DNA from 4 places in the Pseudomonas sp. PB3P13 genome. Region 2 is predicted to be linked to each of the others. Evidence: predicted binding sites of a transcription regulator. Region 2 holds the regulator's gene; each other region holds the start of a gene.
What was found. Region 2 encodes sigma-54, which starts transcription at its own class of promoters, with help from an activator protein. Its sites were predicted from a motif close to ANTGGCATNNANNTTGCTNT; they were not measured.
Positions count from the first base shown of each region.

Region 1: the regulator sigma-54 is predicted to act here: its motif matches at 1,078-1,097, upstream of ACYZT1_RS16600 (circularly permuted type 2 ATP-grasp protein).
Region 3: the regulator sigma-54 is predicted to act here: its motif matches at 2,126-2,145, upstream of ACYZT1_RS08560 (flagellar basal body rod protein FlgF).
Region 4: the regulator sigma-54 is predicted to act here: its motif matches at 1,714-1,733, upstream of ACYZT1_RS16350 (CmpA/NrtA family ABC transporter substrate-binding protein).

Region 1 covers NZ_CM142702.1:3,602,752-3,606,218, forward strand. Annotated here, with positions in the region: gene ACYZT1_RS16600 (circularly permuted type 2 ATP-grasp protein) at 1-1,045, opposite strand, end outside; gene ACYZT1_RS16605 (ribonuclease E inhibitor RraB) at 1,287-1,628, opposite strand; gene ACYZT1_RS16610 (hypothetical protein) at 1,847-2,080, opposite strand; gene speE (polyamine aminopropyltransferase) at 2,296-3,171, opposite strand; gene ACYZT1_RS16620 (PLDc N-terminal domain-containing protein) at 3,430-3,467, opposite strand, start outside.
Region 2 covers NZ_CM142702.1:1,058,330-1,061,796, forward strand. Annotated here, with positions in the region: gene rapZ (RNase adapter RapZ) at 1-283, opposite strand, end outside; gene ptsN (PTS IIA-like nitrogen regulatory protein PtsN) at 286-750, opposite strand; gene hpf (ribosome hibernation-promoting factor, HPF/YfiA family) at 763-1,071, opposite strand; gene ACYZT1_RS04660 (RNA polymerase factor sigma-54) at 1,146-2,639, opposite strand; gene lptB (LPS export ABC transporter ATP-binding protein) at 2,823-3,467, opposite strand, start outside.
Region 3 covers NZ_CM142702.1:1,888,869-1,892,335, reverse strand. Annotated here, with positions in the region: gene flgH (flagellar basal body L-ring protein FlgH) at 1-449, opposite strand, end outside; gene flgG (flagellar basal-body rod protein FlgG) at 500-1,285, opposite strand; gene ACYZT1_RS08560 (flagellar basal body rod protein FlgF) at 1,334-2,071, opposite strand; gene ACYZT1_RS08555 (sigma-54-dependent transcriptional regulator) at 2,440-3,467, opposite strand, start outside.
Region 4 covers NZ_CM142702.1:3,542,140-3,545,606, reverse strand. Annotated here, with positions in the region: gene ACYZT1_RS16355 (ANTAR domain-containing response regulator) at 1-367, opposite strand, end outside; gene ACYZT1_RS16350 (CmpA/NrtA family ABC transporter substrate-binding protein) at 383-1,594, opposite strand; gene ACYZT1_RS16345 (quinone-dependent dihydroorotate dehydrogenase) at 1,824-2,843, shown strand; gene rmf (ribosome modulation factor) at 3,144-3,359, opposite strand.

The DNA of each region.
Region 1 (3,467 bases), 2.5 Mb from region 2:
CGGAAGGATTACGACACTGCCATGTCGGCACATTCTTCAGAATCGGCTCTTCGTCGAGGTAGAAGCGGATCATGTCGGTGACAAACGGATAAACCGATTTATCGTCCGCAACGCCGGTGCCGATGGCATTTGCCAGCACCACATTGCCCGTGCGATAGGACGACAGCAGCCCCGGCACGCCCAGCATCGAATCGGGGTTGAACGCCAATGGATCGAGGAAGGCATCGTCGAGCCGACGGTAGATCACGTCGACCGCTTTTGGCCCGTCCGTGGTCCGCATGAATACCTTGTCGTCGCGCACGAACAGGTCTGCGCCCTCGACCAGTTCAACGCCCATCTCGCGGGCCAGAAAAGCATGTTCGAAAAACGCGCTGTTGAAGCGCCCCGGCGTCAGCACCACCACGCTCGGGTTATCGATAGGGCTGGAGCTTTTCAGGGTGTCGAGCAGCAGGTTCGGGTAATGGTCGATGGGCGCGATGCGCTGGGCGGAGAACAATTCAGGGAACAACCGCATCATCATTTTGCGGTCTTCGAGCATGTAGCTGACGCCGCTCGGTGTACGAAGATTGTCTTCGAGCACGTAGTACGTGCCGTCGCCATCCCGTACGAGATCGACGCCGGAAATGTGCGAATAAATGTCGCGATGCAAATCCAGCCCCTGCATCGCCAACTGATATTGCTCATTGGCCAGAACTTGTTCGGCGGGGATGATGCCGGCCTTGATGATGCGTTGCTCGTGATAGAGGTCGGCGAGGAACATGTTCAGCGCCTTGACTCGTTGAATGCAGCCGCGCTCGACGATTCGCCACTCGCTGGCCGGGATACTGCGCGGAATGGTGTCGAACGGGATCAGCCGCTCTGTGCCCTGCTCGTCGCCATAGAGGGTGAACGTGATGCCGGCGCGATGGAACAGCAGATCGGCTTCGCGTCGCCGCTGGGCCAACAGCTCGTCAGGGGTTTCCGCCAGCCAACGGGCAAACTCCCGATAATGCGAGCGGACCTGGCCGCCGGCATCGTACATCTCATCAAAATAGGTGCGGATCATGCCGTACTCCTTGTCACCCGGACCTGTCATCCATCGCAAGGCTCGTGCCATCGGCACAATCGCTTTCAGATCAATCGGTTGCATGACCGGTGCGAGAACGTCGCACCGTTCCTGGGCGTTTAACGCCCGCGCCTGAAGGGCGGCGCCTCATTGCAAGGCGGGGTACTGGCTGTCAGCGGGTGAACGAAAAACGGCCAACCCGAAGGTTAGCCGTGAGTGGACATTGTCACTGTTCATGGTGTCAGGCAAGTCGCCCCCGCACCTCCTGTTTGACGCCCCACCCTTCGATGATGCCGCCCAAAGGCTCGACCACTGCCTCGAAATCCTGCTCGAAATCGCCGATGCCGTCATACGTTGCCGACATCACTTTGCTCAGTTCCAGATACCACGCGCCGTCATCGCGCACGCTGATCTGTGCGTTCATGGATTCGCCGTTGTAGTGACCTGCCGCCCTGCGTGCCCGCTCCTCGTCCGGGAAAATGGCGTAGAACTCGATAGGATGAAACCGGGAAAAATCGAAACCGCCTTCTTTCATGCGGCGCAGCACGCTGCTGCTGATGTCTTCTTGATAGGCTGTGCTCATGAATCGTCCCCCTCACACTGCTGGATAGACTTTCCGTGTTCCCAACTGCGCAGCCGTGGCGGCGAGTGAAGCGATAACCACGTTACCGCCGGGAAGCAAGCATGTAGCTGACAAGACCAGACCTTAGCGCGATCCGTTCGCTGATCTCGCTTGCAGAGTAGCCGCAAGTCAGAGCTGCTGCCAAGGCCTGGTGTTTCAAAAATGTGCCACGGGGAGTATCAGACGGGGGTGATGCCGAGGATTTGTATGCTGTTCTGGGTCATGAGACTTTTTACGCTGGCGTCGTCGGTGCGGCCATCCAGATCGTTCAGATCCAGTTTGGCTGCGACAGGGAAAAGCCGCTCCTTAAGCAAAGTGGCGGCGTGCTCGTTGTCCGGGCACTCGTCGCACTCAAAGACTTCCTCGACTGTTTCGCCGTGATCATCCACGTAAGTGACTGTCCACTTTTGCATCGGTGCCTCCTCGATAAAACCCGCAAGTGGGCTTACTCCTATCTGGACTTTTGCACCGCGATATCGTTCAACGGGATTAGGCTGTAAGCGTGTGAATGCAAAGACAACTGTGGGAGCCAGCCTGCTGGCGATGGCGGCGTTTGGCTCGACAACGGAGTCGCCTGACAGGCCGCCATCGCCAGCAGGCTAGCTCCCACAGGATGTCGTGTAGGACATTAGTCGTTGCTTGGCTTGTTGACCGCCTGCAGCACGTATTGCGGCAGAGCAAAGGCGCCGATGTGGATTTCCGGGTTGTAATAGCGAGTGATGATGCCGCTGCCGGCGAAGCGCTGTTGCAGGGTTTCGCGGGTCAATTTGCGATAAGCAGTGTTGGTCGCACCCCAGGCAAAGGTCATCGAGCCGCCGATGTATGTCGGTACGGCGGCCTGGTAAAAGTGCCAGTCCGGGAACAGGCTGCGCAAGCGGCCGGCGGTGGTTTTGACTTCTTCGATCTGCATGAATGGCGTGCCGTTCTGAGTCACCAGAATGCCGCCCTCGTTCAGGCAGCGACGGCAGGCCTGATAGAAGTTCTCGGAGAACAGGACTTCGCCCGGACCGATCGGGTCGGTGGAGTCGGAAATGATCACATCGAATTTTTCATTGGTGGTCGCGACGAAACGCATGCCGTCGTCAATCACCAGGTTCAGGCGTGGATCGTCGAACGCACCCTTGGAATGGTTCGGCAGAAACTCTTTGCACATGTCGACCACGGTGCCGTCGATCTCGACCATGGTGATGTGCTCGACGCCGCCATGCTTGGCCACTTCACGCAGCATGCCGCCGTCGCCGCCGCCGATGATCAGCACGCGTTTGGCAGAACCATGCGCCAGGATCGGCACGTGGGTGAGCATTTCGTGGTAAATGAATTCGTCCGCTTCGGTGGTCTGGATGACACCGTCCAGCGCCATGACCCGGCCCATGCGCGGGTTTTCGAAAATCACCAGGTGCTGGTGTTCGGTGCGCACTTCGTGCAGCAGTTTTTCCATGCGAAACCGCTGACCGTAGCCTTCGTAGAGGGTTTCCAGGTATTCGCTGGTGGGGGTGGTGCTCATGGGTAGTGCTCCGATGAATGCGGCGGCAACGGACGGTTACCCGCCCATGAAGGCCAATCGACAGGCTCGATTGCCCGGGAATGGCGCGCATTCTACGTCGCGGAAGATGACAGGTCGAACCTCAGTTGCAGGTCCCGCGTCATTCCTTGTGGGAACTGGCCTGCCAGCGATTGGATTGGCGCGGTGCATCTGACAGACCGCGGTGATGCCATCGCTGGCAAGCCAGCTCCCAGGTGGGTGGTGTTGCCGGGGATTGCGTCAGATCCGCACGTTGCCGCGCGGCCCGGCGATCGCCC
Region 2 (3,467 bases):
CTTCGTCGGCATCCAGGTACAGAACATCACACTGGATGTGACGGCTGCGGACTTCTTCGAGCAGTTCCGGAAATCGTGACAAATGACTCGGCAGATTTCGCGCGTCGATGGATACCGCCACCAACGGTTGCGCCAGTTCAGTGTGAATCAGTGCGCGTTCAGCCAACTCCGGCAGCAAACCGGCGGGCAGGTTATCAATGCAGTAATAGCCACTGTCCTCCAGAACAGCGAGCGCAGTACTTTTACCTGACCCGGAGCGGCCGCTGACAATGATCATGCGCATGATTAGTGCCCGTTTTGCTCGTCCAGGACAACCTGATACAAGGCTTCATTACTCGGAGCGCTGCGCAGTTTTTCCCGCACTTCCTTGCGATCGAGCATGCTGGCGATCTGGCGCAACAGTTCCAGATGCGCATCGGTGGCGGCCTGCGGGACCAGCAGAACAAACAGCAGGTCGACCGGAGCGCCATCGATGGCGTCGAAATCAATTGGGGCGTCGAGGTGCATCAGTGCGCTGACAGGCGACGTGCAACCTTTCAAGCGGCAGTGAGGAATGGCGATGCCGTTTCCAAAACCGGTCGAGCCGAGTTTTTCACGGGCAATCAGAGCCTCGAAGACATCTTGCATTTCCAGATCCGGGACTTCTTTATGGATAAGGTTGGCAATTTGCTCGAGGGCTTTCTTTTTGCTGCCGCCCGGCACGTTCACGAGGGAACGGCCGGGGGTCAGGATGCTTTCAAGTCGGATCATGGGTAGGGAGTGTTAACGACCGGTTGCGCCCTGGAGGAGGCTCTGGGTCTTTTCCTTATGCTTTTTGAGTTGTTTATCGAGCTTGTCGGTCAAGGCGTCGATCGCCGCGTACATATCGGTATGTTCCGCGTTGGCGACCACTTCATTGCCGGGAATATGCAGCGTGGCTTCGATTTTCTGCTTGAGCTTTTCGACCGTCATCGTGACCTGCACGTTGGTGATCTTGTCGAAATGCCTCTCTAATCGTTCGAGTTTTTCGCCGATGTAGGTGCGAAGAGGTTCGGTCACTTCCAGTTGGTGTCCACTGATGTTGACTTGCATACAGCTTCTCCTTCGTTGCCAGTGCATAAAGCGGCAGGCTGGGTTGCCTGCCACTGGAACGCTGTAACGTGACTCTACATCAACCGCTTGCGTTCGCTCGAAGGCGCGATCCCGAGGGATTCACGGTACTTGGCGACGGTGCGGCGAGCCACCTGAATGCCTTGTGCCTCCAGTAAACCAGCGATCTTGCTGTCACTCAACGGCTTTTTCTGATTTTCCGCTGCAACCAGTTTTTTGATGATCGCGCGGATCGCCGTGGACGAGCATTCGCCGCCTTCAGAGGTGCTGACGTGACTGGAGAAAAAGTATTTCAGTTCATAGATACCGCGAGGGGTATGCATGAACTTCTGCGTGGTAACCCGGGAAATCGTCGATTCGTGCATGCCCACCGCTTCGGCGATGTCATGTAGCACCAACGGCTTCATGGCTTCGTCGCCGTACTCCAGAAAACCGCGCTGATGCTCGACGATCTGGGTAGCGACTTTCATCAGCGTTTCGTTGCGGCTTTGCAGGCTCTTGATGAACCAGCGAGCCTCCTGCAGCTGATTGCGCATGAAAGTGTTATCGGCGCTGGTGTCAGCGCGACGCACGAAACCGGCGTATTGGGCGTTGACTCGCAGCCGTGGCACCGACTCCTGATTAAGCTCCACCAGCCAGCGCTCGTTGTCCTTGCGCACGATCACGTCAGGCACGACGTATTCGGCTTCGCTGGATTCGATTTGCGAGCCTGGGCGCGGGTTGAGGCTCTGCACCAGTTCGATGACCTGGCGCAGTTCGTCTTCCTTGAGCTTCATGCGGCGCATCAGCTGGCTGTAATCGCGGCTGCCGAGCATGTCGATGTAATCGCAGACCAGGCGCTTGGCTTCGCTCAACCAAGGCGTCTTGGGCGGCAGCTGGCGCAGTTGCAGCAACAGGCATTCGCTCAGGTTGCGAGCGCCGATGCCGGCCGGTTCGAATTGCTGGATGCGGTGCAGGACGGCTTCAATTTCATCGAGTTCGACGTCCAGTTCGGGATCGAAGGCTTCGAGGATTTCATCGAGTGTTTCGTCGAGGTAGCCCTGATTATTGATGCAGTCGATCAAAGTCACGGCGATCAGGCGATCGGTGTCGGACATCGGCGCCAGGTTCAGCTGCCACAGCAAATGGCTCTGCAAGCTCTCGCCGGCTGAGGTGCGGGTGGTGAAGTCCCACTCGTCGTCGTCACTGCTCGGCAGGCTGCTGGCGCTGGTCTGGTAGACGTCTTCCCACGCGGTGTCGACCGGCAACTCATTAGGAATGCGCTCGTTCCAGTCACCTTCCTCCAGGTTGTCCACCGTCGGGGCCGTTTCCTGATAGGAGGGTTCCGAAACATCGGCGTTTGGAGGTTGTTCGGCCTTGTCGGCCAACGGGTCAGCGTTATCGAAGTCGTCGCCTTCTTCCTGGCGTTCGAGCATCGGATTGGACTCCAGGGCCTCCTGGATTTCCTGCTGCAGGTCCAGGGTCGACAATTGGAGCAGGCGGATGGCCTGTTGCAGCTGCGGTGTCATCGTCAGCTGCTGGCCCATTCTCAAGACTAGCGATGGTTTCATGGCAGGGGCTTAACACCTTATTCGCCGGCGCACATGCGCCATCCACTACAGGGCGCCGAAGCGCCAAACTTAAGCAAATTATATGCCTGAAACTGAAGTGTTTGCCTAGAGCGCGGTAACAATAAAACACACTGAGGTGTTCATCGCGTCAGGCGCTCGGCCGACTAGCCAGACACTCAGCGCTTACAGACGGAACTCGTGGCCCAGATAAACTTCCTTGACCAGATCGTTGGCCAGGATGGTGGCGGAGTCACCTTCGGCGATCAGTTGACCGTCGTTGACGATGTAGGCCGTTTCGCAGATATCCAGGGTTTCACGAACGTTGTGGTCGGTGATCAGCACGCCAATGCCTTTGGCTTTGAGGTGGTGAATGATCTGCTTGATGTCGCCGACCGAAATCGGGTCCACGCCGGCGAAGGGTTCGTCGAGGAGGATGAATTTCGGGTTGGTGGCCAGGGCGCGGGCAATTTCCACGCGGCGGCGTTCACCACCGGACAGGCTCATGCCGAGGTTGTCGCGAATGTGGCTGATGTGGAATTCCTGCAGCAGGCTTTCCAGTTCCTTGCGGCGTGCGGTCTTGTCGAGTTCCTTGCGGGTCTCGAGGATCGCCATGATGTTGTCTGCAACCGACAGTTTGCGGAAGATTGACGCTTCCTGCGGAAGATAGCCGATACCAGCCTTCGCACGACCGTGCATGGGCTGGTGGCTGACGTCCAGGTCGTCGATCAGTACTCGGCCTTGATCGGCCTGTACCAGGCCCACGATCATGTAGAAGCAGGTGGTTTTGCCGGCGCCGTTGGGGCCAAGCAAGCCGACGATCTGACCGCT
Region 3 (3,467 bases), 830 kb from region 2:
ACGGTCACGGTGATCGAACCGGTCAGGCTGTTGCTCTGGCCAGACTTGCTGTCGCCGTTGCTGGAGCGGTCGGCACCGTAGCCGGCGTTCAGGCTCAGGTCGCCGCCACCGATAGGGTTGTTGGTGGTCAGGCTGGAGCCGAACAACGACGTCAGGCCGACACTGGTGTCGCTGCTTTTATCGATTTGCGAGTTGGCATTCTTGCTCGCCTGCGTACGCTCGTTGAGGGTGATGGTGATGATGTCACCGACCCGGAACGCCTTGCGGTCGCTGTACAGGTTCTGTTCGAAACCGGCCTGATAGATCGAGCCGTTATTGGCCGCAGCCGGCAGCGGCGTGCGCGGCAACACCGGTGCATAGTAAGGGTCATTGGGCTTGGGCGGCGGCGCGACGCAGCCCGCCAGCGCGGTGATCCCACTCAGTGCCAGAACAGATACAAAGCGATTCATGACCCTACCTCACGGTGTTGCTGGCGACCTTACGGCCGCCTCAGACTTGATTACAGATTCTGCGTTACGAACGAGAGCATCTGGTCGGCGGTGGAGATCACCTTGGAGTTCATCTCGTAGGCGCGTTGAGTGGTGATCATGTTGACCATCTCTTCAACGGTGCTGACGTTGGACGTTTCCAGAGTGTTCTGCAGCGTGGTACCGAAACCGGCGAGGCCCGGCGTGCCGACTTGCGGCGCGCCACTGGCAGCGGTTTCCAGGAACAGGTTGTTGCCCACGGCTTGCAGACCGGCCGGGTTGATGAAGTCGGCAGTTTGCAGGTTGCCGATCACCTGAGCAGCCGGGTTGCCGGCAACGGTCACAGAGACGGTGCCGTCCTTGCCGACGGTGAAGGTCTGCGCGTCGTTCGGGATGACAATCGCCGGCTCCAGAGCGAAGCCGCTGGAGTTGACGATCTGACCGTTGGAGTCGAGGTGGAATGTACCGTCACGGGTGTAGGACGTGGTGCCGTCCGGCTGCAGAATCTGGAAAAAACCGCGACCGTCGATGGCCATGTCCAACGGCTGCTCGGTGGTTTGCAGGCTACCGGCGTTGAAGTTTTTCTGCGTACCGACAATGCGCACACCGGTACCCACTTGCAGACCCGATGGCAGTTCGCTGTCCTGAGTCGACTGGGCGCCTGGCTGGCGTTTGATCTGGTAGAGCAAGTCCTGGAACTCGGCGCGGTCACGTTTGAAACCCGTAGTCGACACGTTGGCCAGGTTGTTGGAAATGGTGGTGAGGTTGGTGTCCTGGGCGGACAGACCTGTTTTGGCAACCCATAGAGCCGGAAGCATTCGATTCTCCTCGTGCGCCTGTTTAACGGCGCGACGTTGTGATGATTATTAGATCTGCAAGACCCGAGCCATGGCCTGGTCGTCTTCTTTGGCGGTGTTCATCATTTTGATGTGCAGTTCGAACTGCTTCGCCAGCGCCAGTACCGAAGTCATTTCTTCCACGGCATTGACGTTGCTCGATTCGAGAAAACCGGACACCAGTTTGACGTTGGCATCGGCTTGCGCCGGCTGACCGTCCTTGGTGTGAATTGAACCGTCGAGGCCTTTGGTCATGTTCTTGAAGTCCGGGTTGACCAGTTTGATCCGGTCGACTTCTGCCATCACGCGAGGGCCTTCGCCCATCGCTCGGATGCTGACGGTGCCGTCTTCGCCAATTTCGATCTGCTGCTCGGGCGGCACGGAGATCGGCCCGCCGTTACCCATCACCGGCATGCCGTTGCCGGCGCGCAATACGCCGAGCGCATCGACGTTCAGGCTGCCGGTGCGCACGTAGCTTTCGCCACCGTCCGGGTTCTGCACGGCGAGCCAGCCATTGCCCTGCACGGCGACATCGAGTTCGCGTCCGGTTTGCACCAGGGTCCCCGGAGAGAAGTCAGTGGCCGGCCGCTCCGACAGCGCAAATGCACGCGCCGGAAAGCTGTCACCGAACACCGGCATCGAACGCGCCTGCTCCAGATCTTTCTGGAAACCGTTGGTGGAAATGTTCGCGAGGTTGTTCGCGTGAGCCTTCTGCGCCAGTGCATTCTGGCTGGCGCCGGTCATTGCCACATAAAGGTACTTGTCCACACTCATTCCTCTGCATGCCGGACGTTTGCCGCCCACTGCTGTACTGCTGAGCCTTAAGCAATTTGCAGACCAACTATTATTTCAGGGGACGAGACCCGGCAAATGCTGGGGCTGAGGGGAATAAGAGGGTTATTGATAATCGTGTCAAAGACGAAAAACCGGCGGTGTCATGCCGCTTACGGCAAGCGTCGACCGTTTGCAGCCAACACAGAATCCCTGTGCCGAGGGGGCTTGCCCCCGTTCGGTCGAGAAGCGGCCGCAAACCCGCCCGATGCGTTACTTGGCAGTATTTGCTTGCTGGATATCGGGCTGCTTCGCAACCCAACGGGGGCAAGGCCCCTCGCCACAAAAGCCCCATCGCCGCAGGGTCAGGTGTTGTCCTTGCCCACTGCATGTTCACGCAGCTTATTGGCGATCGTCGTATGCGAAACCCCCAATCGCTTGCCCAATTGCCGGCTGCTCGGATGCTCGGCGTACAAACTCTCCAGCACGGCTTTTTCGAAGCGCCCGACAATCGCGTCCAGCCCGCCTTCGAGGGAAAAATCGCCAAGCGGCTGCCTCGCGCCGTAGTCCGGCAGGCGAATATGCTCAGCCTTGACCGTGCCGCCCTCGCACAGGGAAACCGCCTGGAACAGCACGTTTTCCAGCTGTCGGACGTTGCCTGGCCAATGATAGTGACTAAGCCGATCCATCGCCGCCGGCGCCAGTTTCGGCAGCGCACAACCAATCTGTCGACTGGCCTGATCAAGAAAATGCTCCACCAGCGGCGTCAAGCCGTCGAGGCATTCACGCAGCGGCGGGATGTGCAACGACAGCACATTCAAACGGTGATAGAGATCCTGACGAAATTCGCCGCGCGCGCACAACTCGGACAAGTCGACCTGCGTTGCGCAGATAACCCGTACATCCAGATAGACCTCTTCATCACTGCCTACACGCCGGAAGCAGCCATCCTGCAGAAAACGCAGCAATTTCACCTGCAGGCGCGGGCTCATTTCGCCGACGCCATCGAGAAACAGCGTACCGCCTGCCGTCAGCTCCAGCAGCCCGAGTTTGCCTTCGGCCCGCGCGCCTTCGAATGCGCCGGGGCCATAGCCGAACAATTCGGTCTCGGCCATCGATTCCGGCAGCCCGGCGCAGTTAAGCGCCATCAACGGCGACTGCCCGCGCGGGCTGGCCAGGTGGCAGGCGCGCGCCAGCAGCTCTTTGCCGGTGCCCGTTTCGCCTTCTATCAATAGCGGCGCATCGAGTGGCGCCATGCGCCGGGCCTCGCGCACTACCGCAGCCATCACTTTGGAACTCTGGAAGATACTGTCAAAGCCGCGCAGCTCCTGCTTGCGCACGTTATAGATGCGCTCGCCCACCCGATCGGCCCGGTGCAAGGTCAGCACCGCAC
Region 4 (3,467 bases), 2.5 Mb from region 2:
CGCTTTCAAAGCGTGCCATGGCAACGTCGAGAATCGGCTGCAAACGTTGTGCATGAATGCCTTCGACGATGTAGGCACTGACCCCGGACTTGATCGCCTGGCGCATTACATTGGGGTCATGTTCGTCGGTAAACATCACGATTGGGCGCGGCTGATCCCGCGACACCAGCACCACTTGCTCCATCACATCACGGCTTGGTGACTCGGTATCGATCAGGATCACGTCGGGGCGCACCGTTTCGACGCGCGCGGGCAAGTCGATGGTCAGGCCGGATTCGTCGATCACCTCGAACCCGGCTAGCGTCAACGCCGCTTTCAGGCGGCCGACTTTTTTCGCAGTGTCGTTGATCAGCAGAATACGCAGCATGTTCGCAATCTCCTGTCAGCGGCGGGCGAGAAGGGGTGAGCTGTCGCTCAAAGCGTGCAGCTTGAAGCTCTGGGCGTAGGCGACGGGTTCGGAACCATCCCAGACTTTGCCGTCAATCAACTGGCTGCTGCGCATGTCGCGAGCGTTGGCGGCCACGCCGACAGCGGCGGCGGCCTCCCGGTACAGGTTCAGTTGCTGCACGTGTCGGGCCACCGCGAGGTAGTCCGGATCGTCGCGCAACAACCCCCAGCGCCGGAACTGGGTCATGAACCACATGCCATCGGACAAATACGGCAGATTGACCTCGCCGTCACCGTGGAAACGCAGTGCGTGCGGGTCCTGCCAGCGATTGCCGAGGCCGTCGTCATAATCGCCGAGCAGGCGCGGTTCGATGCAGTCGAGCGGCGCGTCGAGAAACTCGGCCGCACTTAACAGCTGCGCGGTGCTGCGTCGATTTTCGGTGTTCTGATCAATGAAACGGCTGGCTTCCAGAATCGCCATCACCAGCGCTCGCGCCGTGTTGGGATATTGCTCCACAAAGGCGCGGGTGCACCCGAGGACCTTTTCCGGGTGATCGGGCCAGAGGGTCTGCGTGGTCGCCATGGTGAAGCCGAGGTTCTGTTTCACCGCACTGGCAGACCAGGGTTCGCCGACGCAAAAGCCGTCAATACGCCCCGCCTGAAGGTGCGCGACCATTTGCGGAGGCGGCACCACCACGCTGGTGACATCGTGCAGCGGATGAATGCCCAGACTCGCGAGCCAGTAATACAGCCACATGGCGTGGGTCCCGGTGGGGAAAGTCTGGGCAAAAGTGAGTTTCGGGCGAGTTTGGTGCACGTGCCGGTCGAGTGCTTCAGGACCGGTCACGCCCAGGGCTTGCAAGCCGTGGGACAAGTTGATGCTCTGGCCATTCTGGTTCAGGCCCATCAGTACCGCCATGTCGGTGGGCGCGACGCCGCCGATGCCTAAATGCACGGCGTAGATCAAACCGTACAGGCTGTGCGCGGCGTCGAGTTCGCCATTGACCAGTTTGTCGCGCAGGTTGGCCCAGGACGACTGGCGCTTGAGGTTCAACGTCAGCCCATAGGGCTGAGCGAAGCCCTGGGTGGCGGCAACGACCACCGAGGCGCAGTCGCTGAGGGCCATGAAGCCGAGGTTGATGTCGGTCTTTTCCGGGGCGTCGCTGCCGTTGACCCAGGCCAACGGACCGGCTGATGGTTCGTTCATCGCATCTTCACCTTGCATAAAAAAGCGTCGTCCCGGGTCCTCGCATGAGCAAGGCCGGGTGACGACGCCACTGTCCTGGCACCCATGCCGTCGTTGGCATGAGTACTGATGCAGTGACTGGTGCAAGGCATATGCCAGCACCGACGATTTGCCTGCGCGCCTCGCGCGCGACTGCGATGCCCGGCTATAATCGCCGCCTCATTTCGCCGCGCTCGAGACCACACCGCCCATGTACACCCTGGCCCGTCAGCTGTTGTTCAAACTTTCCCCGGAAACCTCCCACGATCTGTCCCTGGACTTGATTGGCGCGGGCGGGCGGTTGGGCCTTAACGGCTTGCTGAGCAAGGCGCCGGCGAAAATGCCGGTGACCGTCATGGGCCTGGATTTTCCCAACCCGGTAGGGCTGGCGGCCGGTCTGGACAAGAACGGCGCGGCCATCGACGGCTTCGCTCAGCTGGGTTTTGGTTTTGTCGAAATCGGCACCATCACCCCGCGCCCGCAGCCGGGTAATCCGAAACCTCGGATTTTCCGTCTGCCGGAAGCCGAGGCGATCATCAACCGCATGGGCTTCAACAATCTCGGCGTCGATCATTTGCTGGCACGGGTGGCAGCGGCCAAATACAAAGGCGTGCTGGGCATCAACATCGGCAAGAATTTCGACACACCGGTCGAGCGCGCGGTCGATGATTACCTGATCTGCCTGGACAAGGTCTACGTCCACGCCAGTTATGTCACGGTCAACGTCAGCTCGCCGAACACCCCAGGCCTGCGCAGCCTGCAATTTGGCGATTCGCTCAAGCAGTTGCTTGCCGACCTTGCCACCCGCCGCGCGGAACTGGCGCTGCGTTACGGCAAACATGTACCGCTGGCCATCAAGATTGCCCCGGACATGACCGACGAGGAAACCGCACAGGTCGCCCAAGCGCTGATCGAAACCGGAATGGACGCGGTGATCGCCACCAACACCACCCTGAGCCGCGTGGGCGTTGAAGGCATGGAGCACGGTGACGAGGCGGGCGGTCTGTCCGGCGCCCCGGTGCGCGAGAAGAGCACCCATACCGTTAAGGTGTTGGCGTCGGAGCTGGCGGGTCGCTTGCCGATCATTGCTGTAGGCGGAATCACCGAAGGCAGGCATGCCGCTGAAAAAATCGCGGCCGGTGCGAGCCTGGTGCAGCTCTATTCCGGTTTCATCTACAAAGGCCCGGCGTTGATTCGTGAATCTGTCGATGCCATAGCAGCACTGCGCTGATCCTGTGAGAGCGAGCTTTTGTGGCGAGGGGGCCTGCCCCCGTTCGGCTGCGCAGCAGGCGTAGATCCTGCGCCCGTGATTTATCTGACGCACCGTTTTTTTTTGCATTGGGGCTGCTTCGCGACCCAACGGGGGCAAGCCCCCTCACCACAGGCAAGCCCCCTCGCCACAGAGCTATTCTGCAAGCATAAAAAAGGGCTCCTCAAAGGAGCCCTTGGGCCGGAGCCCGCCGCCCGGATGGGGCGTGCGTGGTAAGTCGTTACGTAATCAGATTGTCGTGTCGGAGTGTTAAGCCCTGTGTCAGCCGACGGCGTGAAGTTCGTTGAGTCTGTGGATTCCCGCAGTGCCGGTCATACCGTCCCAGTTGTCGCCGCGTCCTTCTCGCCAGCCGTTAATCCAGGCCTGACGTACCGACGGTAGAGTAAATGGGCAAAGCTCACGGGATTTGCCACCAACGCCATATTGATATCCGCGCAAAAATGCTCTTTCCAACGGATCACGCTTAAGTCTTCTCATAGGGTGTTGCCCTCACTTGTTGACTGTATTTATCGCGTCGACCTCGACTGAGGTCTGGCAGAAAATCTCTGCCGTTGGGGCTCGCTGCCGGCGTCGCGAGCCAAGGTG